Roseateles amylovorans: one gene and its partner. The main gene of each other region encodes a partner of the protein of the gene in region 2 in a complex. Links are inferred from orthologs where the notes say so. Each region holds a gene or a part of one and is shown on either strand. Other genes may lie near its edges. The genes, in order: ssb and sbcB.

Evidence for each region.
Region 1: the proteins of sbcB (region 2) and ssb are in contact, whole or in part, in a crystal structure (PDB 3C94), measured with the Escherichia coli proteins. The link is inferred for Roseateles amylovorans from one-to-one orthologs.

The regions. Positions count from the first base shown.
Region 1 is NZ_CP104562.2:6,014,292-6,029,940, forward strand. Bases 12,846-15,552 are described here. They hold ssb (single-stranded DNA-binding protein), read right to left. Parts: upstream 14,623-15,552; coding sequence 14,068-14,622; downstream 12,846-14,067. Other genes in these bases: N4261_RS24925 (NAD(P)H-dependent flavin oxidoreductase), read right to left, coding at 12,846-13,637; N4261_RS24935 (GGDEF domain-containing protein), read right to left, coding at 14,789-15,552. In the rest of the region: N4261_RS24880 (sensor histidine kinase), read left to right, coding at 1-312; N4261_RS24885 (response regulator), read left to right, coding at 336-980; N4261_RS24895 (hypothetical protein), read right to left, coding at 2,701-3,021; N4261_RS24900 (RHS repeat-associated core domain-containing protein), read right to left, coding at 3,018-3,851; N4261_RS24905 (hypothetical protein), read right to left, coding at 3,896-4,510; N4261_RS24910 (RHS repeat-associated core domain-containing protein), read right to left, coding at 4,489-6,804; N4261_RS24915 (RHS repeat domain-containing protein), read right to left, coding at 6,807-9,332; N4261_RS24920 (RHS repeat domain-containing protein), read right to left, coding at 9,332-11,914; more of N4261_RS24925, read right to left, coding at 12,489-12,845; more of N4261_RS24935, read right to left, coding at 15,553-15,649. UniProt on the Escherichia coli protein: Plays an important role in DNA replication, recombination and repair. Binds to ssDNA and to an array of partner proteins to recruit them to their sites of action during DNA metabolism. Acts as a sliding platform that migrates on DNA via reptation.
Region 2 is NZ_CP104562.2:3,921,629-3,937,423, reverse strand. The notes cover bases 8,902-11,754. They hold sbcB (exodeoxyribonuclease I), read left to right. Parts: upstream 8,902-9,525; coding sequence 9,526-10,983; downstream 10,984-11,754. Other genes in these bases: N4261_RS16270 (GGDEF domain-containing protein), read left to right, coding at 11,149-11,754; N4261_RS16280 (phosphoethanolamine transferase), read left to right, coding at 8,902-9,485. In the rest of the region: N4261_RS16310 (carotenoid oxygenase family protein), read left to right, coding at 1-1,425; ribose-5-phosphate isomerase RpiA, read left to right, coding at 1,535-2,194; N4261_RS16300 (penicillin-binding protein 1A), read right to left, coding at 2,206-4,710; N4261_RS16295 (tripartite tricarboxylate transporter substrate binding protein), read left to right, coding at 4,967-5,926; N4261_RS16290 (CPBP family intramembrane glutamic endopeptidase), read right to left, coding at 5,949-6,854; N4261_RS16285 (manganese efflux pump MntP), read left to right, coding at 7,268-7,840; more of N4261_RS16280, read left to right, coding at 7,854-8,901; more of N4261_RS16270, read left to right, coding at 11,755-12,087; superoxide dismutase [Cu-Zn] SodC, read right to left, coding at 12,160-12,702; N4261_RS16255 (SPFH domain-containing protein), read right to left, coding at 13,211-14,137; N4261_RS16250 (NfeD family protein), read right to left, coding at 14,427-14,858; N4261_RS16245 (arginine/lysine/ornithine decarboxylase), read left to right, coding at 15,133-15,795. UniProt on the Escherichia coli protein: Degrades single-stranded DNA (ssDNA) in a highly processive manner.

The DNA of each region.
Region 1 (15,649 bases), 2.1 Mb from region 2 along the record:
GACCCGGTGGCGCAGGATCTGTCGCCACGCTGCGCGCATGCGCTGCTGCGCTGTGTGCAGGAGGCGGTGACGAATGCGGTGCGGCATGCCGGTGCCACACGGGTGCAGGTGAGCCTGGACCTGGTGGACGGTGCGGACGCGACGCAGGTGCGGGTCCGGGTTGACGACAATGGCCGGGGCACGCGCAAGCTGCGCGAGGGCAACGGGCTGAAGGGCATGCAGGAGCGCATGGCCGAGCTGGGGGGGACGATGCAGGTGCTGCGTCACCATCCGGGCTTTCTGATCGAACTGAACTGTCCGCGGCACGCGTGACCGCGACGGCATGGGAGAAGCAAATGAGCGAGACGATCAAGCTGCTGCTGGTGGAGGATCAGCAACTGGTGCGCGAAGGCCTGAAGGGGCTGCTGGCGCTGCATGACGACATCCGCCTGGTAGGCGAGGCCTCCGACGGTGCGGAGGCGCTGGAGCTGCTGGCCCGCGAGCAGCCGGATGTGATCCTGTCGGACATGCGCATGCCGCGGCTGGACGGCATCGGCCTGATCCGCGCGCTGGCGTCACGGGCGCTGAAGATCCCGGTCGTGCTGCTGACCACCTTCGACGATGCAGCGGCCTTCGACGAAGCGGTTCGTGCCGGTGCACGGGGCTTCCTGCTCAAGGCGATCAGCCCGGACACGCTGGTGCAGGCGCTGCGGGATGTGGTGGGCGGCTCCACCGCGCTGCGGCCCTTGCTAACCGACCGGATGGAGCGCGGTCCTGGCGAACGGGCGTTCTCCGCGACGCCGGAACCGGAGACCTTGAGCCCGAAGGAGCTGCAAGTGCTTCGGCTGGTGGCCAGCGGCCGCAGCAACACCGAGATCGCGGCGCTGTTGGGCAACAGCGAGGGCGTGATCAAGAACCACTGCTCGGCGATCTTCGCCAAGATGGGCGTGCGGGACCGGACCCAGGCGGTGTTGAGGGCGATTGACCTTGGTTGGATTTGAGGGGCGGGGCTGCCGACGCGGGGCGGCTTGGGGATCTGGGTACGTAAGCTCCCTCGTCAAGTAGACAGCCCAGAACTAGAGACATCCTGGTTAAACACCCTGGGCTTGAAGACCGCCGGCGGCAAGCTGCCCAGGGAATTGTGGGGCAAGTCATCGGTCCATATCTACAACGAGGGGCGGCTGCGCTTGTCGCTCTAAATGCTAGTGCCAGATGGAGTGCACCAGGCGCTTCTGGTTGGCTAACGTCGCCGCCATCCAGGGTGGCTTCCTGCGCTGCGCTTCGTCAGCGGCGGGCTTCGGTCAGCTTCGCTGACCTGCACCCCAACCTCGTTCTTCGCGTTGGCACGAACCGGCGCCAGGACCGCGCCTGAACAAGGTCGGCCCCTGCAGCGCTCGGGCAACCCGCCTGGGGGCGGGTGCGCGTTCGCGTCAGGCCTGGCGCCTGCCTGGCCTGCCCGCTGTCCTGCGGCAGCGGTTTCACCCCATCCCCACGCCCTTCCCAGGGAAGGGAGCGAGTCGCCCTCTCCCGTCACCCGGGCATGCCACTTCCTCTACAAGCCCTCGCCAAACGGCGAGCCTCAGGTGTTGCGCTCCCCGCGCCAAGGCCAAGCCCTTCGGGTGGCCGTTGGCCAGCCTGGACACGGCGGACTCTCAGCGAGAGCCCTTTTGCTCCGTGCGAACAACTTTTCCTGATTCATCGAACCAGCGCCACTCGCCCACTTGCTTATCTTCCGCGTACTGCCCTTCGATTTTGATTCGGCCATACTCTGCAATCACCGACGGTCCGCTCTTCTGCAAACACGCAGCTTCCAACCCGGACTCGCCCCACGGTAGGTATGCCAGATGCGTGCCCTGTGGGCATTGAATGTTCCGGCTAGCTAGCGCGTCATAGTTGGCATTCGACTTGGAGCAACTGGCGGTAACCGCAACCAAAAGAACGAGGGCGAACAAAGACCTAAGTGATTTCATATTCAACGGTTCGGAGAGCCATAGGGCAGTGACGGCAGCGGGACCAAGGATGCATCACGAAGAGTCTGACGTGCAAAGGACTGGCACTGATTAGTCGGCCCCCAGCGGCCTAGCGCCCGACCAATCATTAATGCTTCATTGACCTTCTTTTCATCGACATCGGAAACTTTCCCGCACGAGGCGCCAGCCTCCTTGCTTCTTCCAGTGTGGTCCGTCACTTGAACTCTTTCGCCTGGCAGGTCACCACTATCATTTCCCGGGACATTCCCTCGTGTGCCACCCATGCCTGCTTCCGCCGAGTCCGTCTTCAACCAATTGTGATTGACTGGGTTCCAAGAAATTCCGAACGCCGGCTGCGAGCACAGATACACATCCAGCCGCCATCCCCCCGCCCTTCCACCGAAGGGAGCGAGTCGCCCTCTGCCGTCAGCGGCGCATGCCGGGGTTCCTGGCATGCACCGCCCACGGCGAGCGTCGAACGGCATGAGTCCGCATCAAGGCCGAGCCCTTCGGGTGGCCTGGCGGCCAGCCTGGACCCGGCGTGGAATTGGCATGCCATTTCCATTGTATACAACAGTAGACTTATCGGTATTGAGCAACGTGGTGGTTTCCCACAAACCTAATGTGTCCACGTATGACAATGGATTTCCGCCCACGTACGCATAGGTGTTGATGCCGCCTGCCAGACCGATGGGGTCACTTTGAACATACCGCGAATCGCCAAGGTCGTATTTTTAGAGCCTCCCCCGTGCTACTCATCCTGCTTGACGGTCGCCAAGCCTTCAGATTTATTTCGTCTCGTGGAAGAAAATCGGCAACCAGCGACTCCGAACGCAAAACCACATAGAACGCCACCAAATACACCCAGTGCGTTAAATGCACTGCTACGAGCGCGCTCAATCTCTGCGACGTCTTCCTTGCTTAGAAAAACCGATGGGGCTTTTGCAGCAACTGCATCTACTTGGCGGTCGAAATAGGGGTCTACAACTGCAAATTTTAGTCCGAACCACCCCACTGTAAGCCACACCGCCAATGCAGCGAGAATCCAGGCAACCCAATATAGCTGTTTCATTTAACAGTCACCGTGCCGTAATACTCAATGTTGGTCCCTGGTATCGTTGACGTTTTTGTGCGCATCAACTGCTCTTGAATTTTGTTCCATTCCCTCAGGGTCTTTCTATTTGGCACTGTTATGCAGCCGTTAGATGCCGTTCCGGGATGAAATCTGAATTGCCCACGACGCACAGACTCGCCGGGATTATTTGGGTCGGGGACGAATGTTTCGTCGTCAATGACGCCATCGTCTCTGAACAGTCTGAAAAACACGGAAGGATTAGTTCGAGAATAATTGTATGGTTGAACGATATAGTACTTGCCGGCGGGGATGGGACCATGCTCGGGGAATGCTTCATACTCCGGTCGATTCGCATACTGGTAGTTGCCAGAGAATGCAGTGGTCGAGGTCTTTGATGAGCACTCGCAGTCATGAGTAACAGTACCTGCGCGACGGTCGAACGTGTAGTTCTCAAGGAGACCTAGCGGGTCCATTTTTGAAATAGGGTTTCCGCTGACGTATGTGTAGGTGTTCAAACCACCCGCGAGCCCAATCAGGTCAGATTGAACATACCTCCCCGTCGTCGCGTCATAGTCCCGGAAGTAGTTGTAATTCAGCCCCGACTCCTTGTCGAAGTTCTGCCCGGGGAACCGCAGATTCACTGCCAGCGTCTCGATCGAACTCGGAACCGCCTCCGCCGGCGTGGTCCCAAACGGCTCGCTCAGCCAGCGCCAGCGCTGCGCTCCAGCCATGTCGATCAGCAGGCGCGGCGCGTTCAGGTGGTCCGAGTACGCGTGATACACCCGCGACTCGGTCGTACTGGAAGGCGTGAGGACCGCCACCAACATGTCTACGCGAAGGGTTTCAGCGAGTGCCCCTGGGGTTTGCAAGCTCACCCCAGCTTACCGGGCTTCTTTTCCGCACCACGAATATTCTCAGCGATAACCTTCGCCAGATGTTTAACCTCAGTACCTAGCGCATCTGAATTGAATTGCGCCCAAGCGCCTATTGCCTTGCGTCCTTCACCGGGGCGGACGGCAACTTCAAATATTTTCTTGTCACCGTACACGTAGACAGCAATATAACCAACCTTGCTTGCTACAAAAGATGCCGGAATCAGAAGTTCATATGTTTTTTCGTCACCAACTATATCACTTTCTCGGTCAACTCGATCCCAGTATCCGGCCATCCACGAGCACCATCCACCGCAAGGAATTACCTCTTCTATACCAAGCACTACCGGTGGGCTGGACACACATGCGCTCAAATCCCTCAAGCATTCCAGAAAATTTTCTGGGTGAGTAGCCGGAACGATGAGGTGCGTTGAGCCTTCGTGGTTTAGCCATATCTCTGCAACAGCAAACACGAAGTCTGGGCCATACTGATCAAACCGATTTGTGAAATTTATAGATGATTGCTCATCAACGCGAACTTCGATTGAGAAACCGGCGAAGCTCAAAGAATAAGACACGACATTCTCATTTGTCATTTTGGTTTTCTCGGCCAATTTGGAAAACCAGCGTCACGCCCAGCCTTCCATTGTTCCGGAGTGAGATCTCGCTGATAAACTACATACCCATGCCAATATTTAATGCACTTCTGCTCGTCAGTCCAGTGCGAACGAAACATCACAACTTGGCCGGACAAACCATCATAACCAATCTTTGATCTTCCCACAGCAACGGAATTCTGAAGTGCGAGGTCTGGGAATGATGGTTCAGCAGAAATTTTCCCGCGCGGCGTACTTCCATGCTTTTCGTCATTTGCCTCGTAGACGTCTGTGTATGAAGAACAGCAGTTATCGTTATTCGAATTCGTCCCTGAAGGCGTGTAAGTATCTGACCTTGGGTCATAACCCCCGCGTCCGCCACTCGGACTCGCACTTGGCACTGGCGGCGGCAGTGGCATTGGCCCCCAGGGTGTAGGAACAGCCTGTAAACCCATTGGGTCACTAAAGCCCAGCGGATTCCCACCCACATAAGCGTACGTGTTGATGCCCCCGTCCAACCCGATGGGGTCACTTTGAACATACCTCCCCGTCGTCGCGTCATAGTCCCGGAAGTAGTTGTAATTCAGCCCCGACTCCTTGTCGAAGTACTGCCCGGGGAACCGCAGATTCACTGCCAGCGTCTCGATCGAACTCGGAATCGCCTCCGCCGGCGTGGTCCCAAACGGCTCGCTCAGCCAGCGCCAGCGCTGCGCACCCGCCATGTCGATCAGCAGGCGCGGCGCGTTCAGGTGGTCCGAGTACGCGTGATACACCCGCGGCTCGGTGGTGCTGGACGGCGTGATCACCGCCACCAACATGTCGCCCAGCCAGATGAACTCCTGCAGCGCCCCTCCGCCGCTGTTGTACTCCCCCTGCAGATGACCGTCCAGGTCATACGCGAAGTGGTACTTCTGCGCCCCTGAGATCTTGCGGACCCGCTGACCCGCCGCGTTGTATGCATAGGCCGAGGTCACCCCCGCCTTGACCAGCCCCGCCATGCGCCCGTCCAGCCCGTAGGTGCTGGTGTAGCCCGAGGTGTCCGCAGTGGTGTTTCCCGCCGCGTCGTAGCTGAAGCTGCGCACCGGAGCGCTGATCTCGTTGAGCCGGTTACTGGTGGCTGAGGTCGTGTACGCCCGGCTGGCGCCGTTGAGCGTCACGCTGGTGCGATTGCCGTTGGCGTCGTAGCCGATGGACCAGACCGACGTCGGCAGCGTCACCGTGGTCAGGCGACCCAGTTCGTCGTAGCCGAAGGTCTGCTCCAACGTCTGGGTGGCCGCAGTGGCCGCCCCGGTGGTGGCGTCCAGGTGGGTGTAGTTGACGATGCGGTCTGCCGCGTCGTAGGTGAGGTCGCGCACGACGTCACCCAGCGGGTAGCGCACCAGTCGGCCATAGACGTCATACACCCGCTCCTGCGCCTTGGTGCCGCTGTTGAGGTGCATCAACCAGCTGCGCAAGCCGCCAAATGGCTCCCACTGCAAGCCGCTGATCAAGGGCTTGGGCGTGGCGGTCCCGTCTGCGGCCAGGTAGAGCGCCGCAGGCAGTCCGCCCGCGTAGACGACGGTCAGCACACGGCCCGAGGGATAGGTGATGCTGGTGAGGTGCCCAGTGGCGTCGTAGCCGTAGCGCGTGCTCAGCACGATGCCGCCGACGTTCTGCACCTGGCTGATCACCCGGCCCTGAGCGTCGTAGCCGAACTGGGTGCTGCCCGTGGGGAAGGTGGCGGTGGTGAGCCGACCCACCCCGTAGCCGAAGGCCGTTCCCGTCTGGTCATAGGTCCACCCGTACGTCTGGCTGGTCTGGCCGCTCTGCGTGTAGACGATCGACTTGAGCCGGTTGAGGTCGTCATACGCATAGGTGGCCAGCACGCCTCGGCTGTCGGTGCGCGTGAGCAGGTTGCCCGCAGCGTCGTAGGTGCTGTTGGCGGTACCGGTGTCGGGGCTGATGAGCTGGGTGAGGTCACCCAGTCCGTTGCGCTGGTAGGTGGTGACGAGGTTGCGGGGGTCGGTGACCTGCTTGACCTGGTCCTGCCCGTCGTAGCCCAGCGTGGTGGTGCCGTTCTTGGCATCGGTGTTGGTGCGCAGCCGGTCCAGCGGGTCGTAGCCGTTTTGCGTGGTGAAGCCGAAGCCGCTCACCCCTTTGGCCTTGATGACCTTGGTGGGATTGCCCTTGGCGTCGTATTCGTAGTCGGTCACCGGCGCCGGCGAGACGGGCGGCGGCGGCAGCGTGGCGGCGTGTGCGAGGGGGCTGATGAGCGCCGCGGCCATCGCCACGAGCGTCATCCGGCGCCTCAGGCGCCCCAGGTGGTTCTTCATCTTCACTCCCTGCCTGTCGATTGTTGTGTGCGGCTCAGCGCGTCATAGACCCGGGCCATGCTGCGGCGCAGCGCCCCGCTCGGATCCGTCGCCTCTTCCTTGGTCCGGTTGCCGCGCTGGTCCAGCGTGTAGCGGATGCGGTTGCCCTGGTTGTCGGAGACGGCCACCAGGCGATGGGCGTCGTCGTAGTCGTACGCCGCGAAGCTCGCGTCCGGTTGCGTGACCTGCTTGAGCAGGCCGGTCGGCCAGTAGGCGTAGCCGGTGGTCGCTCCGTTCTGGGTGACCGAGGTCAGCCGCTGACGCGCGTCGTAGGTGTAGCTGGTGCTGATGCCATTGGCGTCGATGACCTCCAGCGCCTGGCCGAAGGCGTTGTAGCGCCGGAAGCTGGTGACGTGGCCCGCGACGTTGGTGGAGGACTTGAGGTCGCCGGGGTAATGGTCCGCGGTGCGGTCGGTGTAGTACTCGTTGGTGAGCACGGTCTTGCCACGCGGGTCGACCTCGGTGAGGACTCGGCCCTGCGCGTCGTAGGTCCAGCTCCAGGTGCGGGCCGCCACGCCGGGCTGCGCTGCGGCGTTGAAACCCGCTGCGCCGTTGACGTCCGTGGTGGCCTGCTCGACACGCTTGCAAAGCACGACGATGGGCTTGCCGTCAGGCAGCAGAGCGTCTGCCGGCGCGCAGGACGCCGTGGCGTTGCCGTTGAGCGGGTCGGGTTGGCCGTTGTAGACGTAGGTCGTCACTCGGCCGGGCTCGGCGACTCGGCTTTGTTTGCGCCACACTGGGATCCACTGGGAGCTCACCTTGCGAGCACCATCGGGCAAGGTGGCGCTGGTCGCGAGGACCGCGGCGCAGGCAGTCCCATTGGCAAGTCCTTCAACACGAGTGGACTCCGCGTGGCGGCCCGCCACATACGCGGAGCAGGACTGCCGTCCATTGGCGTCCAGACGACGGATCACATTGCCCTCCGCATCGCGGTCCATTTGGATGGAGGCAGACGCCGATCCAGAACCTGCAGGAAGCACACGGTTCGCCAGCAGCGTCACGCCGTCTACAGGTGCGCTGGACAGGGTTTCCTGGTAACCGTCAGGGCCATGGAGGACAGCCACAGCGGGCTGGACGAATGCCAGCGTCCGACGCAAGACATCGCCGTCAAAGTATTCGGCCGCATACACCTGGGGCGCTTGTGTCCACTCCACATCCCAGCGTTCCCCTCCCGTGCCCGTTTGGGTCGAGATGGCACGGCCTTCATCGTCATAGGCGTAACGCCCGTAAACATTGCCCGCTTCGTCGATCAGAGAGGTGATCAACCAAGGCTTACCCTGTACCTCATAGCGGTATTGGCGGGAGGTCTGATCTGGATATTGAATCGACGCGAGCTGGCCCTTATCCCCATAGCTGAACCTGTAGAGGCCGCCGGCCGGATCCGTCATTGTGGTGATGCGCATGGCGGCAGCTGCCGTTGGATCGACCTCATACGCGAAACTCACCTGCCGTCCCGATTCGTCGGTGATGGTGCGCAACACGGAAGTCACTGCGCCATTGCCAAAGGTTTCGCCATCGATCAGGTAGGTCACTTTGCGACCATCAATATAAGCAGTGGACGTTGCGTAACGCCGCGGGTACACAAACGACGTAAAGGTTTCAACTGCTTCGGCGGACGTGTCGTAGAAGAAAATCCCAGAGGATCCCGAAAAAACAGGGGCAGGATCGACCTCCAACGGACTCGATGGGGTCGTAGCGCCGGACTTGAACGTCCTCCATGTTCCGTCGCCACGCTGAAACTGCTGAGAATCCCAGGAACTGAAACTCGCGCGATGGTGGTTGGTAAACCAAACAGATCCAAGAGCGGAAAACCCCATCTCGTGGACTCGTTGGCCCACAGTTTGGCGCAAATAGTTATAGGTCGCCCTCACCGAATGACCACGCCCCCAACGCAATAAGGTTTCTTGCTGGTGCTTGGTGCCATCCAGGGCCGTGATGGGATTCCCATGGGAAGGATTGTCCGCCGCACAGGCACATGGAGGCTTTTGCTCTTCCACGATGTAAACACAGCGATCTGCTGGGGGATAGTACGAGGTGCCCATCGCACCGCCGCACATCATCGTTAGAAAGAACCACCCCTCGACTGGATCATATTCTCGCAACAACTCGCCTTCGGTGGTATATGCCGTGAATTTTTGCCATGTTTGACAACGAATTATTGGAGGTGAGGTACCAACGGCATTGCAACCATCAAGCTCTATCCATGATTTCGTATAAGTTCCCTCCGCACCTGGATCAGAAGTTTTACGGTAGGTGGGCTCCAGATACGACCAAAACTCTTGAATTAACTTTCCAGAAGTTTCATAACAATTATTAAAATTATGATAGTAAAGACTGTTGGTAATACACCAGCGGTCAATTTGCGTTGTGGCAAAAGCTCCTCCACTTAACCCAAACGCCAAGGCGAGGAAGACCATCGCGCGGCGGAAAAATCGCAAATTCAAGGTCATGAGCGAACGTCCGGTTTCGTTATTGGGGTGCATTGCCATCAACGGCTTCCCGTCAGGTTCTGTACCCGACCCAGGGCGTCATACGCTCGCGACAAGGTCCTCCTGAGCGCCCCACTCGGATCCTTCACCGCCTCCCGGGTCCGATTGCCGCTGCTGTCCAGCGTGTAATCAATCCGATTGCCGAGTTGGTCTGAGATACCCACCAGCCGATGGGCGTCGTCGTACTCGTAGGACACCGAACTGCCGTCGGCCTGCGTGGTCTGCTTGAGCAGCCCGGTGGGCCAATAGGCGTAGCTGGTGGTGATCTCGCCAAGCATCACTGAGCTGACGCGCTGGCGAGCGTCGTAGGCGTAGGTGCTGCTGATGCCGTTCGGGTCGACGACCTCCAACGGCTGTCCGTAGGCGTTGTAGCGAGGAAAGCTCGTCACGTGCCCCACCGCGTTGCTGGTGCTCTTCAGATCCCCCAGCGTGTGGTCTGCTGTGGTGTCGGCGTAGTACTCGTTGGTCACCGTGGTCTTTCCTCGCGGATCGACTTCCGTGAGCACTTGGCCGAACTCGTTGTAAGTCCAGCGCCAGCTGCGTGCGGCGACGCCGCTTTGAGGCCTCGCGGCAAAACCCAGGGAGCCGTTGGCATCGGTGGTCGCCTGCTCCACGCGTTTGCACAGCACGGCCACCGGGCTGCCATCGGGCAGCGGCGTCGCACCCGTCATGCAGTTCAACACGGCGTTGTTTTGTGTCGGGTCCGGCTGCCCGTTGTAGATCAGCGTCGTGATGAGACCCGGCTCTGCCGTGTTGACCGCCAAGTTCCAATCAGGATGCCATTGCCGGCTGGTCTTGCGCGCGCCGGCAGGCAGCGACGCCCAAGCCGTTGCGCATTCGGTCGCTGTGGTCAGACCGTCAATCCGCGCTGTCTCCGTGTTGCGGCTGCTGTCGTAACTCATGCAGCTGCGGTTGCCGTTGACGTCGTCCGACTGGGTCACGTTCTGATTGGCATCCAGCGTTCGACGCGCGGTGGCCGCCGCGCTCCCCGCGCCTGCGGCTTGCGTCTTGGTGGTCCACTTCACCGATCCGAACAGCGGGGATGCCGACACCTGTTCCACCTCTCCGTTGGGCAGTTGCACGCGCGCGTCTTGCGCCGGCATGAGGGTGTGGTCCAGCCACAGGACGTTGGCCTGCGGGTCGTACCGCTCCTGAATCGACCAGCGACTCGGGGCCGACCATGTCACCGAATAGGCGTCAAGGCCACCGGCGCGCGCTGTGCCGATGGCACGACCTTCTGCGTCATAGGTGTACGTGCCGCCGCGAACCCCGTTCTCATCCAGATAGCCGGTCAACGGCCAGAACAGGGGATGCTCATAAAGGAACTGACGGGAATGGCCGTCATTCCATACCAGTGTGCTGACCTGGTCCTTGTCATATTCGATCGCGGTGCGGCCATTGGCCGGATCCACGATGGCGGTGACCCGTGTCGCACCTTCTGCACCGCCGTATTCCATCCGCCACACCCGGCCGAAGTGGTCGGTCAAGGATTTGGGCACGCCTTCATCCAAGTATGTGGGGTAATCCGCGGCGGTGGCTCGGTCAATGGTCAGGGTTGCTCCGTCGGCGCGCCAAACCTTCATCAACTGGCCGCGCGTGTTGTACTGCTCGATGAATCTTGCTTGGTTATCCTTGTAGAGATAGCCGTCCGCGCTGGCCTGCAAACGATCAGTGACCAAGCCGTTCGCCGGAACAAAACCGTTTGGCGCGCTGGTGAATGTGGTCCACAGACCATCGCCACGCGCGGCATTGATGAGCGATGCGCCATTCGGTTGAGGCGCAATGAACAGCGCGCGATCGAAACTGGCTGTCCAACCGCCAAACGTCTGAGGGTCGCTTTGCAGAAAGGGATCGACGTCTTGTTCATACGGCACGCGCCGGATGGAATTGAACGTCAATCGGATGGGAAGCCATGGCTGCCAGCCAACGTCCACGGACTGGGTCTTTGCGCCGATAGGCGCCATGATCGGGTTGCCATGGCAGTTGTCGCAAGGCTTCAGAATAAAGCGGTCTCGGATCGGCGCACAAATCTTTCGTTCAGCGATGTAGACCTGGCCAGGGCGGCAAACGCATTGACGTGAAACGGGGTCAAAAAACGTGTCGAGCGCTCCAGGCATATTGCAGCGCTTTTGAATCAACAACGTTGAGTTAACAACAATCTCAGACCGCGTTCCCGTGGCGTCTCCTTCGCAATCCTCGGTACCAATCCACCCGGACCCCAACCACCACCCTCGATACCATGCACTTCCGCGAATCTTGCAACGGAACTCCCCATTTCTTCCATCGATACTGACAGTCAAGGAACAAGGCTCGCCGAAAGAGAACGTGTATTTGGAAGTACACAGGCCTTGAGCCGAAACATGCGAATTCAGAAATGCCAGCCCACGCCGTGCGGCATCCTCGGGAATGCCATAGGCGCTTCCGGAAAGATCAATGCCGAAGTAGTAGCCTGTACCGAGATAGGGAAAACCGGGCACCTGCGGCGGACCGCTTCCAGCCCAGGTTCCTCCTGCCAATGTGATTGCAGGAGTGTCCCAGTCCTTCGAGAAGCCGCGGTTGTATGCAGAGGCGCTTCCCACCATGAAAAGAATCGACACAGCCGCGAGCAGTCGAGGGAATGCCCTCAACCAAAAATCGAGGTCTACGCGCCCGGCGCTCCAACAGACCCTGCAGCCAAGGAAACGCATACCTTCTCCCAGCAGTTTCGGAGCCAATACATGAGCGGCGCCGTGTGAATAGGGAAGAAGGATTTAGCAGCGATCCTAGCGCTGCCGCATTCCGGCATCGCTGGATTCGCCTTGCGAATGCGCGCAGCCACGCCGCGCGCTTCACTCCCGCCGGTGCACGTCTCCGCGCGCCACTCGGCTTCTCCTCCCTTTGATCGCGGCGATTCTTGCAAACGCGTAGGCGAATGACGATGGCAAAGCCACAACACATTCCGCCTGGTCCTCACCAAACCCCATCAAACGGGGCTAACTCCGTTCCATTCGGTGCGACAAACGCCCAGCCGAAGGGTGGAGTCAAAATCCGGCGACGGGCGCACGCGGCCAATCTGCCGCTCCATTCTTCATCCCCGAGAAGGCCGATACGCGGCGTACCGCCGTCACCCAACGGAGGTGGTGAGAATGGAACCGCAGAAGTGCCCGGCAGAGGACGTCAAGCTGGCGTTCCCACCGCCACGCCCGGCGTCAACAGCCGATCCAGCAGCTGCCGCACGCTGGCGATCTGACTGCCGAAAGGCAGCGCCCCACGGCCACGGAAGAACAGGCCCTTGCTCATGTCGCCACGCAGCGCAGCGGCAAGCCGTTGGTCAATGCAGAACTGACCCCAGCCTTTCAGCCCATCGCGCAGGCCGCACTGGCTCAGGCAATCGAACGCCATGGTGCAGCGTTGCTTGAGCTGAACCACCGCCTGGAGCCGCTCTTCCGCGTTGAAGTACTTCTTCAGCCAGGGCGTCATCACGGCGCGTGCCGGCAGGCCGGCCACGCTGGTGAACTCCGACAGGTCTTCATCACGCGCCTCGGCCAGCACCTGCTTGAAGTTCGGATGAGCATCGCATTCCTCGGTCACGGCAAACGCGGTCCCGAGCTGCACTGCATCGGCGCCCAGGGCCTGCAGGCGCTGGATGTCCTCGCAACTGCGCACGCCGCCGGCCGCAATCAGCGGCACACGCCCCTCCACACCCGCCTCGCGCAGGTGCTGGCGGACAGCGGGCAGCACCGTGTCGAAGGAGAAGCGCGCATCGCCCAGGTCGGCCACCTTGGCCGCGCCCAGATGGCCCCCAGCATGCCCGGGGTGTTCGATGACGATGGCGCTGGGCAGACGCTGGCGACGCTCCCACTTCTTCCAGAGCAGGGCCACGCCGCGGGCGTCGCTCAGGATGGGCACCAGCGCCGTGTCCGGATGGTCCTGCGCCAGCTCGGGCAGATCCAGCGGCAGGCCGGCGCCCACGACCAGCGCGTCGATGCCTTCCTGCAGCGCCGTGCGCACGCTGGCCGCGTAATCGCTGACTGCGCGCATGACGTTGACTGCCAACAGCCCTTGGCCACCCGCCAGCGCACGCGCTTGGCGGATCTCGCGCACCAGCGCCTCCTGGTTGGCTTGCTGGATGATGTCCTTCTTGCGCGCGTCACCGTCGCTGAGGCCCTCGCTGCGGGCCATCAGGTCCGGATGGTGGCGACGCAGGTCCACCGACGCGATGGTGCCCCAGGCCCCCTGCGCCGCCACGCTGCCGGCCAGACGGTGGGCCGAGACGCCCACGCCCATGCCACCCTGCACGATGGGCAGGAGTTGCCTGCCCCCCATCCGGAGCGGTTGAAGGCCGGCTGAAGCCAGGCGGTCGAGGAGGGAAGGCGTGGTCATGGCATTGGGCGTGGTTGTCGCAACGCGCAATGCTGAGCCGGGCTGGCGGGTGTCATCTTGATCTGGCGCAAGCTCAGGCGTGTTCTCGCCGAACCAGACGCACACACGCGTCCGAGGTCGACGCAACGAGAGGCAACGGCAGGCAGTCCCGCCAGCAAGCGGGCGCCTTCAACACACCATCGATGAACCTCGTCCTCGACGGAATGGGTGGGGCTGGGGGTGTCGATGCAGGCCTTCTCGATGGGTCACCGCCGTCGACAACAAAAAGGGAGGCAACCCTTGCGGATTGCCTCCCCAGTCTTCAGCGAATGGATCCCGGCTACAGGCCCCGGCGCCATTCATCGGAATCGTCACCGATCCCTCTGACCGTTGCTTAGAACGGGATGTCGTCATCCATGTCGTCGAAACCGGTTGCCGGCTTCGGTGCGGGCGCCTGGCGCGGAGCCGGTGCAGCCCGAGGGGCGGGTGCGCGCGGCGCGTCGAAATCACCGCTGTCACGGCCGCTACCGCCACCGCCGCCGCCACTGCGTTCGGCGCTGCGCTCTCGGCTGTAACCGCCGCCACCACCGCCACCGCCCATCTCATCACCACCGTCACGGCCGCCCAGCAGTTGCATCTGCTCCGCGATGATTTCAGTGGTGTAGTTGTCCTTGCCTTCCTTGTCCTGCCACTTGCGGGTCTTCAGGCGGCCTTCCACATACACCGGACGGCCCTTCTTCAGGTACTCGCCGGCGATCTCGGCCAGGCGGTCGTAGAACACCACGCGATGCCATTCGGTTTCTTCCTGGCGCTCACCACCTTCGCGGCTTTTCCAGTTGCGGGTCGTGGCAATGCTGACGTTGCACACCGCGCTGCCGCTTGGGGTGTAGCGCAGTTCGGGATCACGACCCAGGTTGCCGAGAATGATGACTTTGTTGACCGAGGCCATGGTTGCTTGCCGTCCGCTTGCGTGTAGGTGGATGTGAATCTGGGGCCGCCGCCAGACCCCGGGGAGCCAGCGGCGCAAGGCCAGGATTATGCCGCCAGCCGTCCCATCCGGTGCCTGGGGTCCCCCATCGTTCGCCCAAAACGGGGAGGACGGGCCGGTCGCCCCCTCACGCGGCCTGCCGACGCGCCTGCTTGTTCAAGTACATCGCCGCATCCGCCAGGGCCATCAGTTCCGCCAGCGTCAAAACCTGCCCCGTCGCCATCGACGCGCTGCCGACGCTGAAATCCAGCGCATAGCCCCGCTGCGCACGCTGGTTCTGCGCCTGGAGCTGTTGCCGCAGTCGCGCCAGCGCATGATCCAGACGCTCCACGGCGGTGCCGCTGAGCAGCACCGCGAACTCGTCGCCGCCCAGCCGCGCCACCACATCCGACGCACGCAGGCAGACCCGCAGCAAATCCGCGAACGCCTTCAACGCCCAATCCCCCTCCGCATGGCCGAAGCGGTCGTTGATCTGCTTGAACCGGTCCAGATCGAAGTAGAGCAAGGTCGCCGGCCATTGCTGGCGTTGGCACAGCGCCAGCACCTGACCACCCTGCGATTCAAATCCGCGCCGGTTGGCCAGACGGGTCAACTCGTCCACCAACGCCAAGTGCAGCGCCGCGAACTGCTGCTCCACCAGGGAGGCCAGGTCGCGCAACGTGGCCTGGTCGTCCACATCAAAGCCACGCGCGACATGGTCGATCAGGCACAGGGTGCCCAACCGGTGGCCACTGGGGGCGCGCACCGGACAACCCGCGTAGAAGCGAATGTGGGGCGGACCGGTCACCAGCGGGTTGTCGGCAAACCGCGGATCCAGGTGGGCGTCCGGCACCAGCAGCAGGTGATCGGACAAGATGGCATGGCCGCAAAACGACAGGTCGCGCGGCGTCTCGGTGGCATCCAGGCCCTGCGCGGACTTGAACCACAGACGTTCGTCATCCACCAGGCTGATCAGGGCGATCGGGACCTGGAACAGCCGCCTGGCCAT
Region 2 (15,795 bases):
GGCGCGGCGGCGCTGTCGGCGGCGGACTTTGAACGCGCACTGGCCGCAGCGCCGGAGTTGCTGCCGCTGCGCGGCTGGGACGGCCAGGATCGCGCCACCGCCGAGCTGCGCATCGAGGGTCGCTGGCCGCGCGAGTTGCAGGGCACGCTCTACCGCAATGGCCCGGGCCTGATGAGCCGCAGCGGCGAGCGCTACCGGCATTGGTTCGATGGCGACGGCCTGGTGCATGCCTGGCGCTTTGAGGCGGGGCGGGCGAGCCATCAGGCGCGTTTCGTGCGCACCGCCAAGTTCCGGGCCGAGCAGGAGGCGGGACGCTTCCTGCTGCCGACGCTGGGTACCGCGATTCCGCCGCAGCGCCCGGTCGTGGGCGCGGACAGCCTCAATGTGGCCAACACCAGCGTGCTGCGCCTGGGTGGACGTCTGCATGCGCTGTGGGAAGGCGGCAGCGCCTATGAGCTGGACGCCGACACCCTGGACACCGTCGGTCCGCGCGCCTGGGACCCGGCCTTGCGCGGCATGCCGTTCTCGGCCCACCCCAAGGTGGAAGCCGACGGCACTGTCTGGAACTTCGGCAGCACCGCGCGGCATCTGACCGTCTATCGATTCCATCCGGATGGCGTCCTCGCGGCCCATCAGACGCTGGCCTTGCCGATGTCGGCGATGGTGCATGACTTCGCGGTCTCGCAGCGCTTTCTGGTGTTCCTGCTGGCGCCGCTGACGATGGACCTGGCGCAGTTGCGCGCCGGCGCCAGCATGACGGCGGCGATGCGTTGGCAGCCGGAGCAAGGCACTCGGGTGCTGATCCTGGACAAGGCGACCTTGACGCCGCGCTGGGCGGAATTGCCAGCGAGCATGGTCTTTCACTTCGGCAATGCCTGGGATGAGGGCGATGACCTCGTGCTGGACTATGTCGAGGCACCGCCGCTGCCGGAATTCAACCAACGCATCGCCGCCTTGATGGCGGGGCGGCAGATGGACTCGGCGCCGTCCCAGCCGCGGGTGCTGCGGCTGTCGCTGAGCGGCGGGGCACCGCGATTGGAGCGCCGCGATGAAGCGGTGGAGTTCCCGGTGGTCGATCCTCGGGTGGTCGGCCAACGCCATCGCTTCGTCTACTACCCGACCCGTTTCGCGCAGCCCCACCGGTGGGGCTTCGATGGGGTGATGCGGCTCGACCTCGAGACCGGCGCCCGGCAGCGCTTCCAGTTCGATGAGGAGGTGCTGCTGGAGGAGCAACTGCTGGTGCCTCGTCCGGGCAGCAGCCGCGAAGGGCAGGGCTGGCTGCTGGGACTGGGCTACGACGTGCGTCGCCAGCGCAGCTTCGCCACGGTGTTCGATGCCGAGCGCCTGGGCGATGGCCCGCTGGCCCGCGCGTGGCTGCCGTACTGGGTGCCGCTGGGTTTTCATGGGCGCTTCTATGCGGCTTGATGGTGGCCTGTTGGGGGTGTGAGGGCGGAGATAATCCGGCCTTCCTTTCCCCCAGCTTCCAGCTTCCAGCTCCGAGTTCGATCCCATGACCGCTTCCCAACCCGCTCCGATGACCCAAGACGAATTGAAGACCCTGGTCGGCCAAGCCGCCTTGAAGTACGTCACGCCGGACACGGTGGTGGGCGTGGGCACGGGCTCGACGGTGGACAAGTTCATCGACGCGCTGGCCGCCAGCGGCATCCGCATCGCCGGCGCGGTGTCCAGCTCGGTCCGCAGCACCGAGCGGATGAAGGCCCTGGGCATTGCGGTGCTGGAGGCTTCCGAAGTCGAGGCGCTGCAGGTCTACATCGACGGCGCCGATGAAATCGATCATCACGGCCACATGGTCAAGGGCGGCGGTGCCGCATTGACGCGCGAGAAGATCGTGGCGGACCTTGCCAAGACCTTTGTCTGCATCGCCGATGAGAGCAAGCTGGTCGACGCGCTGGGCCGCTTCCCGCTGCCGGTGGAAGTGATCCCGATGGCCGCCGCGCAGATCACGCGCCGGTTCGCGGCGATGGGCGGTACTGCGCGCCTGCGCGAGGGCTGCGTGACCGACAACAGCTGCCAGATCCTGGATGTGACGGGTCTGCGCATCACCGATCCCGCCGCCTTCGAGGCCGATGTGAATCAATGGCCCGGCGTGGTCACGGTGGGCGTGTTCGCCCGCAACAAGGCGTCGGTGTGCCTGCTGGGCACGGCGCAGGGCGTGAAGACGCTGACCTTCTGAGCTCGCGCCGTTCAGCCGCCTTTCTCGCCCGCAAACCACGACGGGCTCGCCCCTGAATTCGTTGCCGGCACCGCCGTGGCGGGGCCGGGGGCGGTGGCGGGCGCCGCGCCCTGCGGCAGGGTCGGCACGATGCCAGGGACTGCCGCAGACGCCGCGTCGGAGGCGCCGCCCGGTGGCGGCACCGGGCCGATGGTCTTCAGGCCGGCATCACCGGCGAATTCGGTGAACACCCAGTCCGGGCCGTTCGGGCCCTCGGCCTGGGTCACGCCTTCGGACGGCGGACCGATCTCCGACGGCGAGAAGCCTTTCAGCGCCACCTGCATGTAGTCGATCCACGCCGGCAGCGCGATGCCGCCACCGGTTTCGCGGTCGCCCAGGCTGCGCGGCTGGTCATAGCCGATCCACACCACCGTCGCCACATGGCGCTGGAAGCCGGCGAACCAGGCATCCACCGCATCATTGGTGGTGCCGGTCTTGCCATAGAGGTCGTAACGCTTGAGCGCCTGGCTGGCGCGGTAGGCGGTGCCTCGGGTGGCCACTTCGCGCAGCAGCGAGCTGGTGATGAAGGCATTGCGCTCGCTGATCACCCGGCGATCGATGGTGGTGGATTCGGGTTCCGCGCGGAACAGCTCCTGGCCCTGGGCATCGACGATCTTGGTGATCAACAGCGGCTTGAGCAGATAACCGCCGTTGGCGAACACCGAATAGGCGCTGGCCATCTGCATCGGCGTGACCGCGCCCGAACCCAGCGCCAGCGTCAGGTTGGACGGCTGCTTGTCCACATCCAGGCCGAATCGACCGGCCCAGGTGCGTCCGCGTTCCGGCGTCAGCTGCTCCAGCAAGCGGATGGTCACCATGTTCTTGGACTTGGCCAGCGCCTGGCGCAGGGTCATCGGGCCGTCGAACTGGCCGTCCGAGTTGCGCGGGGCCCAGTCGCCGGCGAAGAAGGGCGCATCGTCCACCAGGGTGGCCGGGCTGGCGCCGATCTCCAGGGCGCCGGAGTACAGGAAGGGCTTGAAGCTGGAGCCCGGCTGACGCCAGGCCTGGGTCGCATGGTTGAACTGGTTGCGGGCGAAGTCGAAACCGCCGACCAGCGCCAGCACCTTGCCGCTTTCCGGTTCGACTGACACCAGCGCGCCTTCGGCCTCCGGCGACTGGGTCACCGCCCAGGCGCCCTTGGGGAATTCCTTGGTCGATGCGCCTTGCAGCACCCGCAGGATGCTGCCGCGCTGGATGCGCAACTGCGGTTTGGCTTTCTCCGACAGTGCCGCCAGCACGCTGCGCACACCTTCGCCGCGCAGGTCGATGTCCTCGCCGTCGGACAGCGTGGCCTTGATGCGGTTGCCGGTGACCTCGGTCACCACGGCGGCGCGCAGATCGTCGTTGTCCGGATGCTCCTGCAGCGCCTGGGTGATGGCGTTGTCGATGTCGGTGTCGTCCATGTCGGCGGGCAGGTCCACCGTGCCTTCCGGGCCGCGCCAGGGCTTGCGGCGCTCGTAATCCATCAAGGTGCGGCGCAGCGCCTTGTAGGCGGCGACCTGGTTGTCCATGCGAATGGTGGTGTAGACCCGAATGCCGCGGTTGTAGGCGTCCTCGCCGTACTGCGCATGGACCACCTGACGCACCATCTCGGCCGCATACTGGCCATAGGGCAGCCGCTGGTCCTGGATGCCGCGCAGCTTCAGCGGTTCGTCATAGGCCAGCTTGGCCTGGTCGGCGGTGATCATGCCGACGTCCTGCATCCGCGACAGCACCACCGCCTGGCGCTTCTTGGCGGCCTTCAGGTTGCTGATCGGATTGGCACGGTACGGGTTCTGCGGCAGGCCGGCGATCATGGCCGTTTCCGCAATCGACAGATCCTTCAGCGACTTGCCGAAGTAGGTTTGCGCCGCCGCCTCGAAGCCGTAAGCACGCTGACCCAGGTAGATCTGGTTCATGTAGATCTCCAGGATCTTGTCCTTGGAGAGCTGGCTCTCGATCTTCAGAGCCAGCAGCACCTCGACGAACTTGCGGGTGTAGAGCTTTTTCTTGGTGAGGTAGAGGTCCCGCGCCAGCTGCTGGGTGATGGTGGAGGCGCCTTGCTTGCGGCCCGAGGTGAGGTTGGCCAGTGCCGCGCGGAACATGCCGGGCACCGAGATGCCCTGATGCTCATAGAAATTGGCATCCTCAACCGCCAGCAGTGCCTGCTGCATCTGACGGGGAATCTTGTCGATCGGAAGGTAACTGCGGCGTTCGGCGCCGAACTCCGCCAGCAACTCGCCATCGGCGGCATAGACACGCAGCGGCTGCTTGGGCTGGTAATCGGTCACGCGGTCCAGGTCGGGCAGGCCGGGCCAGACCACGGCAGCCGCGCCCCCCAGGATCAACACCACCGCCAGCAGGCCGGCACCGGACCACAAGGCGACCCGCTTCCAGGTGGGCCATTGGGCCAGTCTCGCCCGAAATCCGGCGGTGCGTGCCCACAAGGAGCGGCAGAACGCGGTCAGCGGGCGGACGATTTGAGCAAGCAGCGCCATGGGTTCGCACGAGTAAAGGTCGGGCGATTATCCTCATCCCCCGCGCGCCGTCTCGTCAGACAACGCCGCAGCGACACACCCCATACAAATCCCATACAAATGCAGTTCCCTCGTCACGCGTTGGCAGCCATTTCCCCGGGCAGGCGCACCAGCCGCTCCGGCCGCAGGCAGCCGTCCGGTCGCCTCGCGATGTCCACCCCGCCCGTGCAGCGCGCCACGTGCGGAGCCATCCCCTCCCTGCAAAAGGACCCCCGCCATGCAGCGCCGTAACCTGCTGACCGCGGCGCTGACCGCCGGCGTGACCCTGCCGTCCTGGGCCCAGGACCGCTTTCCCAGCCGGCCGATCACGCTGATCTGCCCGTGGCCGGCAGGCGGCTCCAGCGACGCGGTGATGCGCGCCTTCGGCGACAGCCTGGCCCGGCAGCTCGGCGTGCCGGTGGTGGTGGAGAACCGGCCCGGCGCCGGCGGCACGCTGGGGGCGAGTCTGATGCTGACGGCCAAGCCGGACGGCTACACCCTCACGCAACTGCCGCTGGGGGTCTATCGACTGCCGCACATGCAGAAAATGCCGTTCGACCCGGTGCGTGACCTGCAGCATGTGATCGGGCTGACGGGCTACACCTTCGGCATCGTCTGCACGATGGATGCGCCGTTCCGCAACCTCAAGGAGATGGTGACCTGGGCCCGTGCCCGGCCGGGACAGTTGATCTACGGTCACACCGGCACCGGGACCACGCCGCATCTGGCCTTCGAGGAATTTGCGCACAAGGCGGGGTTCACCACGCAGGATGTGCCGTACAAGGGCACGGCCGAGATCATGCAGGCGATCCTGGGCGGTCACGTGCCGGTGATGAGCGGCACGCCGGAGTTCGTGCCGCATGTGAAGGCCGGCAAACTGCGCTTTCTGGCGACGCTGGGACGGGAGCGCAATCGCGCCTTCCCGGACGTTCCCACGGTGAAGGAGTCCGGCTGGGATACGGTCAGCGATTCGCCGTTCGGCATCGGCGCGCCTCGCGGCACCGATCCGGCGGTCGTCCGCACGCTGCATGACGCCTTCAAGCGCACGCTGGAGGATCCGCATCTGCTGGAGACGCTGGATCGCTACTACCAGCCCGTGCTCTATATGAGCACCGAGGACTATGGCCGCTATGCGCAGCGCACCTTCGAGGCCGAGCGCCTGACCATCGAGCGGATGGGGCTGGCGAGGAAGGGCTGATCGGCCCGTCGGCGTCTGCGCGTCAGCCCAGCTTCACATTCAAGGTGCAGAACACCAGCGCATTGAGCCCGAAATGCAGCAGGATGGCCACCTCGATCCGGCCGCTGAGCGCGTAGCTCAGGCCATAGCCCAGCCCGGCCAATGCGGCGAGCGCGACATAGACGGGGCCGCCGGCCAGATGGGCCAGTCCGAAGAGCAGGGCGGTCAGCAGCACCGGGATCCAACCGCGCCAGTGGCGCAGGTCGTCGCTCACCCAGCGCGCCAGCAGTTGCTGGATCACGCCGCGGAAGGCGACTTCCTCGGCCACGCAGGTCAGGAAGAGGTTGGACAGCAGGAAGAGGGCGGCGTTGGGTGGCCAGCGCAGCGTGGGCTCGCCCAGGCCGCTGCCCACCGCCAGCCACCAGGGCACGGCCAGCGTGGCGACCACCGTGATCGGCAATGCCCATCCGCCGAAGGCGCTGTGCCCGCTGACCGGTCGGCCCGGCTGGTCAGCCCACCGAGTCACGCCCCCGTTGCGGCGTTGGCGCTGCTGGGTGATCAGCACCGCCAGCATCAGCAGTCCGGCGACGCCCTTGTCGAAATTCAGGTACTTCACTGTGGGCGGCAGCGCATCGGCGCTGGCCACCAGGTAGCTCGGATTGGCAAACCCCGGCAGCTTGTGCAGGGAGAGCGCCAGGCCCAGCACCAGCATCAGGACCATCAAGGTGGCTTCGCGGCGGGGCTGTCGATGCGCCGACATCGCCAGCCAGGCCAAGGCCAGCATCGCCAGCACCGGCACCAGCGCGGCGATGCTCAGTTGGCCCTGGATCAAGCCGGCGGTGACCGCCATGATCAGCACCGTCATCCAAGGCCAGGGAGCGGTCACAGGGAGCAGCGTCAGCAGGATCGCCAGACACAGCAACAGATGGCTGAGCGGCATGACGGACATCACGGGCAACACAGGCGTCACGGGATCGGATCCTCGATGTAGGGTGGGACAACTGAAGCGGTGAATGGCAAAGGATGCCGCTGGCGCGTCGGCGACCGCCGGTGGGCAAAAGCCGGTGGGCAAGCGCCACAGCCGGCAGGGGCGCCGCAGTATCTCCGACGCCGGGCCGCGGGACCGCTGCCACGACGGGGAATCGCCTTGGGCGCGACGACCTGATAGGATCGCGGCCTCTCTTTGGGGAGTAGCCTGCTTCCGTTGCATGGAAGCGCCTGCGTCAACACACTCGAACCCTCTCCGGGCTCGTGGCGCCGGCAGCCAGTTCTGGTTGGCGAGACCAACGATGTGCCAGCACGACATTCGGTCGGGCAGTGGTGGCGCGTCGTTGCGACTCTGCCCGACCTTGGATGTCCCCCATGAACTTCCTCTCTACCGCCGCGCTCGCCCTGGCGATGTCCACCGACGCCTTTGCTGCGGCCGTCGGCAAAGGCACGGCGCTGCAGAAGCCGCGTTGGGCCGAAGCCTTGCGCACCGGCGCGATCTTCGGCGTGATCGAAGCGCTCACACCGTTGGCCGGATGGGCCCTGGGTCTGGCGGCGGTCAACACGGTGAAAGCCTGGGACCACTGGATCGCCTTCGTGCTCCTGGGAGGACTGGGGATTCACATGGTGCTCGCCGGGCTCAAGCAGGAGCTGCCCGAGGCGGCTGAAGACAAACCCAACCGTCACAGTTTCATGCGTCTGGCGCTCACCGGCTTCGCCACCAGCATCGATGCGATGGCGGTGGGCGTGGGGCTGGCCTTTGTCGATGTGGACATCCTGCCCGTGGCCGCGGCCATCGGCTTGGCCACCTTCGTGATGGTGACGCTGGGCGTCATGCTGGGCCGGGTGCTGGGGACGGTGGTCGGCAAGCGGGCCGAGATCCTGGGCGGCGTGGTGCTGTTTGCGATCGGCGCCACCATCCTTTATGAGCACCTGACGGCGCTGTGAGTCGGTCCACATGATGAGCTTGCAGATCCTTGGCCGCCTGGGGCGGTCGCCATGGGCCGCCGGGTTGGCCGTGTGCGGCGTGGTGCTGGCGGCGATCTTCGCGGGGCATGAGCCATTGCGGGCGGCGCAGATCGCGCTGCTGGCCTTGCCGTTTTTCGTCTGGCTGCGCTGGCCGTTGTCGAGCCGAGGCTGGCGGGCGGCGCGGTGGATCACGGTCAGTGCGGTGGTGGCACTGTTTGTGATCGATGGACTGGTGCGCGCCTATCTGCGCTCCCGCTACCAGGCCTTGCCCGACAGCTCGCTGGTGCTGGCCGCCGTGGCCAACACCACCACCCGGGAAGCCCTGGAATACCTGAAGTCCCAGGGGGTGGCGATCGGGATCGCCATGGCCGGGCTGTTGGCGGCCTTGTCGCTGACGACCGCCTGGGTGGCGGTCTGCAATCGGCACACGGTGGCGGTGGGCCGGATGGGCCGTCGCGTGTTGATCCTGCTGCTGATCGCCGGCAGCGTCGGCTACATCAGCAAGCCCTGGCGCCGGCATCATCCGGCCCTGTTCTGGCCGACCTGGGCCGCGTCGGTCGATGACCTGCGCGACAGCTGGTCTGATCAGGCCCGCCAGCGGGCGCAGTTGATGTCCAACGCGCGCGCGGCGAATCCTTCGCTGACGGCCGCCGGCCCCTCCACCGTGGTGCTGGTGCTGACCGACAGCGTGAACCGGGACAACATGAGCCTCTACGGTTATGGTCGGGACACCACCCCGCAGCTGACGGCGCTCAGCCGGGAGGAGGCGGGGCGATGGCTGACGCTGCGCCATGCCTGGTCGGTGGAGCCGGGCACGGTGGCGTCCCTGAGCGGCATCTTCAGCTTCGGCGCCCGGGACCAGGATGATCCGGTCGGCCACAGTCAGCACATCCTGGCGCTGGCGCGGGCCGCCGGTTACCGCGTCTGGTGGATGAGCAACCATGACGACGTCGCCATCGACCAGCAGCATGCGCAACTGGCGGACACGGTGGAGATGATCAACCGGGAGCCGGGCCGGTCCACCTCCAGTCTGGATGGCGAATTGCTGGACTGCCTCGAGGAAGCGCTGGTCGATGCCGCGCCACGCAAGCTGATCGTGGTGCATCTGCTGGGGGCCCATCCGCATTACCGGCTGCGCGCACCGTCGGCGATGCGGCCCTTCGATGAGGGCGGCGATGCGGTCGAGGCCCAGATGGAGAAGGCAGGGCGGCCCGTCTGGCTGCGAGAGCTGCGACAGACCTATGACGCCGCACTGCGCTACCACGACGGCGTGGTGGCGGAAACCGCCCGGCTCACCCGCCGCCATGCACCCGCGGGCGGGCAGGCGGCCTGGATGTTCCTGTCGGACCACGGCCAGGAGGTGGGACATGACATCGTCCATGCGGGTCACAGTCCGGGCACGGCCGCCGGCTACCGGGTGCCGATGCTGCTGTGGCGCAGCACCCAGCCGTGGCCGTCGGACCTTGGACAGCGCCCCTTCCGGGCCGACTGGGCAGCCTGGACGCTGGCGGATCTGCTGAACCTGCAGTGGCAGACCATGACCGCGGAGCGCAATGTGCTTCATCCGGACTATCGCTGGGAAGCGCCCGCGCTGCCGGTGGCGTCGGTGCGCTTTGATCGATAGCGGCGCGACGCCGATCCGCGGTGAGGTATCGTGCCGCCCCATGCATGAGATGACTTTCTACTGGCACGACTACGAGACTTTCGGACGCGTGCCGCGCCGAGATCGCCCGGCCCAGTTCGCCGGCCTGCGGACCGATGCGGACCTCAACGAGATCGGCGAGCCGCTGATGGTGTATTGCCGGCCGCCGCTGGATGCGCTGCCCGATCCCGAGTCCTGCCTGCTGACCGGCATCCTGCCCCAGACCTGCGCCGAGCAGGGCTTGCCCGAGCACCAGTTCGCAGCGGCCATCCTGGATGAGCTGTCGCGTCCGGGCACGGTGGGGCTGGGTTACAACACCATCCGCTTCGACGACGAAGTCACGCGCTTCCTCTTCTGGCGCAACCTCATCGATCCGTATGCCCGCGAGTGGCAGAACGACTGCGGCCGTTGGGACCTGCTGGACGTGGTTCGCTGCGCCTATGCGCTTCGGCCGGATGGCATCGAATGGCCCAAGCATGAGGATGGTCGCCCCTCTTTCAAGCTGGAGCACCTGACCGCTGCCAACGGTCTGGCCCATGAAGCAGCGCATGACGCCCTGTCAGACGTGCGCGCCACCATCGCGCTGGCCCGGCTGATCAAGCAGAAGCAGCCCAAGCTGTGGGAGTTCTGCCTCAAGCTGCGGCGCAAGGATGCAGTGTGGGCTGAGATCGGCACGAATCGGCCGTTCTTGCACATCTCCGGCATGTACGGCACCGAGCGTGGCTGCATCGCGCTGGTGTGGCCGCTGGCGGCCCATCCCACCAACAAGAACGAGTTGATTGTCTGGGACCTGGGCACCGATCCCGCAGAACTGCTGACGCTGGAGGCGGACGCCATCCGTCAGCGCCTGTACACCAAGCAGGACGACCTGCCGGAGGGCGTGACCCGGCTGCCGATCAAAACCATCCACGTCAACAAGTCGCCGATCGTGATTTCGGCGCTGAAGATCCTGTCGCCGGAGATGGCCGAGCGGTGGGGCCTGGATCTGGCGCAGGGGCTGGCCCATGCCGAGACGCTGGCCCAGCGGGGCGCGGAGCTGTCGGGCCGCTGGAAGCAGGTGTTCCAGCGACCGGCGGGCGAGGGTGGGGCGGATGTCGACGAAGACCTTTACGGCGGGTTCCTGTCCAGCGACGATCGTCGCGCGCTCGAGCGCCTGCGAGGGCTGTCGCCCGAAGCCCTGGCCGACCGGGTGGCGCAAGGCAAGGTGGCCTTCGAGGATGGGCGTCTGGAGGAACTGCTGTTCCGCTACCGCGCCCGCAACTGGCCTGAGCACCTGAGTCCGGACGAGCGCGCTCGTTGGGAGCAGCACTGCGCCGTGCGCCTGCATCAGGGCGACGGTGGCGTGCAGACGCTGGAGCAGTTCTTCGAGCGCATCGACACCCTGGCCGAAGCCGCCCAGGAGGCCGACGACGAGCGGGCGCAGGAGATCCTGTCCGCGCTGTACGACTGGGCCGAGCAGATCGCACCGCCGCCGCCCTGAGGTGCTGCGCGACGGCGATCGCGCGAACAACACCCTGAACCGGGTCTGCTCCGGGGTTTCCAGCTCGGCCCAAAACGGGTACACCTTCGGTAGCGACCGCCGAACCTGGGTGCGGCGCTGCCTGGGGGGCGCGCCGATGCCCCGTGGATGTAACGAGGAGACGAGATGCAGATCCAACCCGATGCCGCCGGCACCCACCACGAGAACACCGGCGCCCGGATGCGTGCGCTGCTGGTGCGCGCGCCGCTGGCGGTGGCCTTCACCGCGGCAAGCCGTTTCGAGGTGGCGAGCGAGCAGTTCAATCACCTGTTCGGGCACGGCGATGACACCGATCTCAGCGGCTCCGATGTCCGCGACGTGATCGTCTCCGACGCCGGCCACCAGGCGCTGCAGGCCCGCTTGGGTGCGGCCTTCAGTGCGGGACGGCCGCTGGATGAGGAGATCGAATTCGTGCGTCGGGACGGCGCGCGTTTCTGGGGTCGTCTGCAAGCGACGCCGGTGCTCTGGGAGCAGCCCTCGGGCGAGGCGATGTGGGTGGTGGAAGACATCACCGCCGCCCGCACCCAACGCCTGCAGCCGACCTGGTCGGCCAAGCATGACGAGGTGACCGAGCTGAACAACCGGCGCGAGATCGAACGGCGCCTGGCCGACCATGTCGGCAGCCGCCGGCATGAGCCGGTGTCAGTGCTGTTTGTCGACATCGACCGCTTCAGCGAAGTGGTGCAGGGCATGGGCGCCGAGGTGGCGGACCATTTCCTGTATGGACTGGGTCAGATGCTGGTGACCAAGGTGCGGGCGTCCGACATCGTGGCACGGTTGGAAAACGACCAGTTCGCCGTCCTGCTGCCGGATTGCGATCTGCACTATGCGCAGATCGTGGCCGAGAAGATGCGCGCCGCGATTGCCGCCTATCGGCTGCGGTGGGGGCTGCACCGGACCCGCGTCAAGGCCAGCCTGGGCGTGGTGCAGTTGCAGCCGTCGCTGGACACCGTGGATGCGGTCCTGGGCGCCGCGGCGCTGGCCTGCACCGAGGCCAAGGCGGCCGGCGGCGACAGCGTGCGGGTGTTTGTCTCCAACGGCACCTACGAGGAACTCGCCGGCTGACCCACGGCGCCGGGCGCGCCAAGCCTCGGCGCGCCCTCCTTGACCAGCTGCCCGATGGGCAGGCGTCGGGCTTTACTGAATCACGCCGCAGGCGATGCGCGCACCGCCACCACCCAACGGCGCGGGATGATCGGCGTGGTTGTCGCCCCCGGCATGCACCATGAGGGCGTGATTTTTGACATCCGCAACCTTCAGGCGCGGGGCGAGCACGGGCTGCATGGCCTGACCTTGTCCATCCACATACAGCGGGGGCAGATCGCCCAGGTGGCCGTCGCCCCAGGGCTCGCCGTGCTTGCCCGTCTTCTTCGGATCCAGATGGCCGCCGGCCGCTTCTGCGGGCGAGGGCTTGCCGTCTTTGTCGGCGGCCGCGCAGGAGGCATTGGCATGCACGTGGAAGCCATGCAGCCCAGGCGGCAGGCCGGTGAGCTTGGGTGTCAGCACCAGGCCGTACTTGGTGTCCTCCAGGGTCACTGTGCCGATCGGGCCGGCTTCGCCCTGAGGCGTCGCGACCTTGAGCGTGACCGAGGTTTCCGCAGCGAGCGCGGCGGTGGCGGGCAGCAGGGCAACCAGGGCGGCGGCCAACAGCGGACGGGTGAATCGGATCGTTCGGATCATGCGGAGTCTCCTGAGGCGAGGGTTTGGATGAGTGCGGCGGATTCGACCGTGGAATGGCGGCCTGATGGTCATTGACCGTCACCGTCATCGTCGGATCGAGGCGAGTCCTTGCGGATGGGGTGGCAATCGACGTTCCGCCGGCCGGCTTCGGCGGCAGCGGTGAGTGCGAGCGCGTGGCGGAAATGCACGAGGTGGGTGGTGCCCCAAACCGTCTTTGACTTTGCAGTGACCGTGGCCGACGTCCGTGGAGATGCCGTGGCTTGACGCAGCTGTTTGAAGTGGCCGATTGACCGGGCCTTGGAATGCAAAAAGGGCCCTGATTGCTCAGGGCCCTTTTCACTTTTCTTCTGGCGGAGAGAGAGGGATTCGAACCCTCGGTGGGCTATTAACCCACACACGCTTTCCAGGCGTGCGACTTAAACCGCTCATCCATCTCTCCGAAGCCCGCCATCATAGCGCAGATTTTTGATGTCAAAAACAAGTCGCCGATGACGGATGAAAATCAGCCTCACTTGACCGGCTGAATCACCTTGTCGTTCTTGATCAGCGCCATCGCGGTGCCGATCAGGCCGGACACCTCGCTCATGTTGCCGGGCACGATCATGGTGTTGTTCTTTTGCGCCAGTTGGGCAAAGGCGTCCACCGCCTTCTCGGCCACCTTCAACTGCACGGCGTCGCCGCCGCCCGGTTGCTGGATTGCCGCAGCGATCTTGCGGATCGCGTCCGCGCTGGCATCCGCGACTGCAGTGATGGCGGCCGCTTCACCCTGCGCCTTGTTGATCTCGGCCTGCTTCTCACCCTCGGAGCGGGCGATCGCGGCTTCGCGTTCGCCGGTGGCGATGTTGATCTGCTCCTGGCGGCGACCTTCGGAGGCGGCAATCAGAGCACGCTTCTCGCGCTCGGCGGTGATCTGGGCCTGCATGGAGCGCAGGATCTCGGCCGGGGGCGTCAGATCCTTGATCTCGTAACGCAGGACCTTCACGCCCCAGTTCAGCGCCGCTTCGTCCAGGGCCTGGACCACGGCGCTGTTGATGACGTCCCGCTCCTCGAAGGTGCGGTCCAGTTCCATGCGGCCAATGACCGAGCGCAGCGTCGTCTGTGCCAACTGGGTGATGGCAACGATGTAATTGCTGGAGCCGTAGCTCGCGCGCATGGCGTCGGTGACCTGGAAGTACAGGATGCCGTCGACCGTCAGCTGGGTGTTGTCGCGCGTGATGCACACCTGGCTCGGCACATCCAACGGGATTTCCTTCAGCGAGTGCTTGTAGGCCAGGCGGTCGACAAAAGGCACCAGGATGTTCAGGCCGGGGGTCAGAGTGGCGTGGTACTTGCCCAGACGCTCGACCACCCAGGCGTTCTGCTGCGGGACGACCTTGACCGACTGGATGATGAAGACAACGGCGACGACCAGCAGGACCAGAGCGATGATTTCCATGTGCAAGTTCCCTCTTGTGTGTTGTGGGGTGAAAGGCGCACGCCGTGGCGTGCCGCCGGTGAGTGGTGTGTGGCGATGCCGCCCGGGGCGGTCTGCGCGGCATCGTGGGTCGCAAGGAGGGCGATGCCCTCAAGTGACCTTGTCTCAGACCTTGTCTCAGACCTTGTGTGAGTCAGTGCTTCAGGCGTCCGCCCGGTGCGCGGCTGGCCCCTCGGCCCAGGCCTCCGGTGCAGGCGTCGGAGGGCTGGACCTCCGTGGCAGCGAGGCCCGGTTCATGCTCAGACCGCGTTCAAGCCGATTCCAGCAGCAGGCAACTGCCCTCGACCGCACGGATCACGTGTCGGCCGCCATGCGGCGCGCCGTTGCCAATGAAGCGCGCCTGCCAAGCCGCGCCGCGGTAGTGGACCTCGGCGGTGCCATCGCCGCGCCAATGGCGGACTTCCAGGCTCTGGCCGATGTCGAGGTTCACATTGGGATTCTGATTCGCGGGCAGGCGAGGGTGCCGCAACTGGCGACGGTGCCAAACCGCGACGGCTGCGCCGCCGACCACCGCGGCCAGCACCATCTGGACGCTGAAACCGAAGCCCAGGTGCGCCGCCAGTGCCGCCGACGCCGCGCCCAGCGCCAGCATCAGCAAATAGAACGTCGCGCCGCTGGCGAGCTCCATCGCGACCAGTCCACCGCAGATCACCCACCACCAGGTGGCCAGGCTCCAGTCCATTTCATCCTCCAGTTCGTGTGCCTCATCGGCATTTGTCCGTGTCGGCTCAGTGTAAGGCGCAGGGCGGTTGGCGGGCCGTTGTCGGGCCTCCTCCCTTGGGGTGATGGAGCGACGGAAACCCAGCGGTTCCGGGCTCGGAGCGGAGGGGCGTCCTGTTTGCGCGACGTTTGTGCGGCGTGTTGCGAGATATGACCCCATGGACACTTGCATGACGCGGCCTTGGCCCTACACTTCGCGCCTTTCGTAACCGACCCCGCCCCGACCCGGAGGCCCCATGACGCCGCGCTTTCGCTTTCCCATCGTCATCATCGACGAGGACTATCGCTCCGAGAACACCTCGGGTTTGGGTATTCGCGCCTTGGCCGACGCCATCCAGAAGGAAGGCTTCGAAGTGCTGGGTGTCACCAGTTACGGCGATCTGAGTCAGTTCGCGCAGCAGCAAAGCCGCGCCAGCGCCTTCATCCTGTCGATCGACGACGAGGAGTTCTCCACCACCGACGGCATCGAGCTGGATCCGGCGGTGCTGAACCTGCGCAAGTTCATCCAGGAGATCCGCTTCAAGAATGCGGACATCCCGATCTATGTGTACGGCGAGACCCGTACCTCGCAGCATCTGCCCAATGATGTGCTGCGCGAGCTGCATGGCTTCATCCACATGTTCGAGGACACGCCCGAATTCGTGGCGCGTCACATCATCCGCGAGGCGAAGAGCTACCTCGATGGTCTGGCGCCCCCGTTCTTCAAGGCGCTGATGGACTATGCGCAGGATGGTTCGTACTCCTGGCACTGCCCGGGTCACTCCGGCGGTGTGGCCTTCCTGAAGAGCCCGGTGGGGCAGATGTTCCACCAGTTCTTTGGTGAGAACATGTTGCGGGCGGACGTCTGCAATGCGGTGGAAGAGCTGGGCCAACTGCTGGACCACACCGGTCCGGTGGCC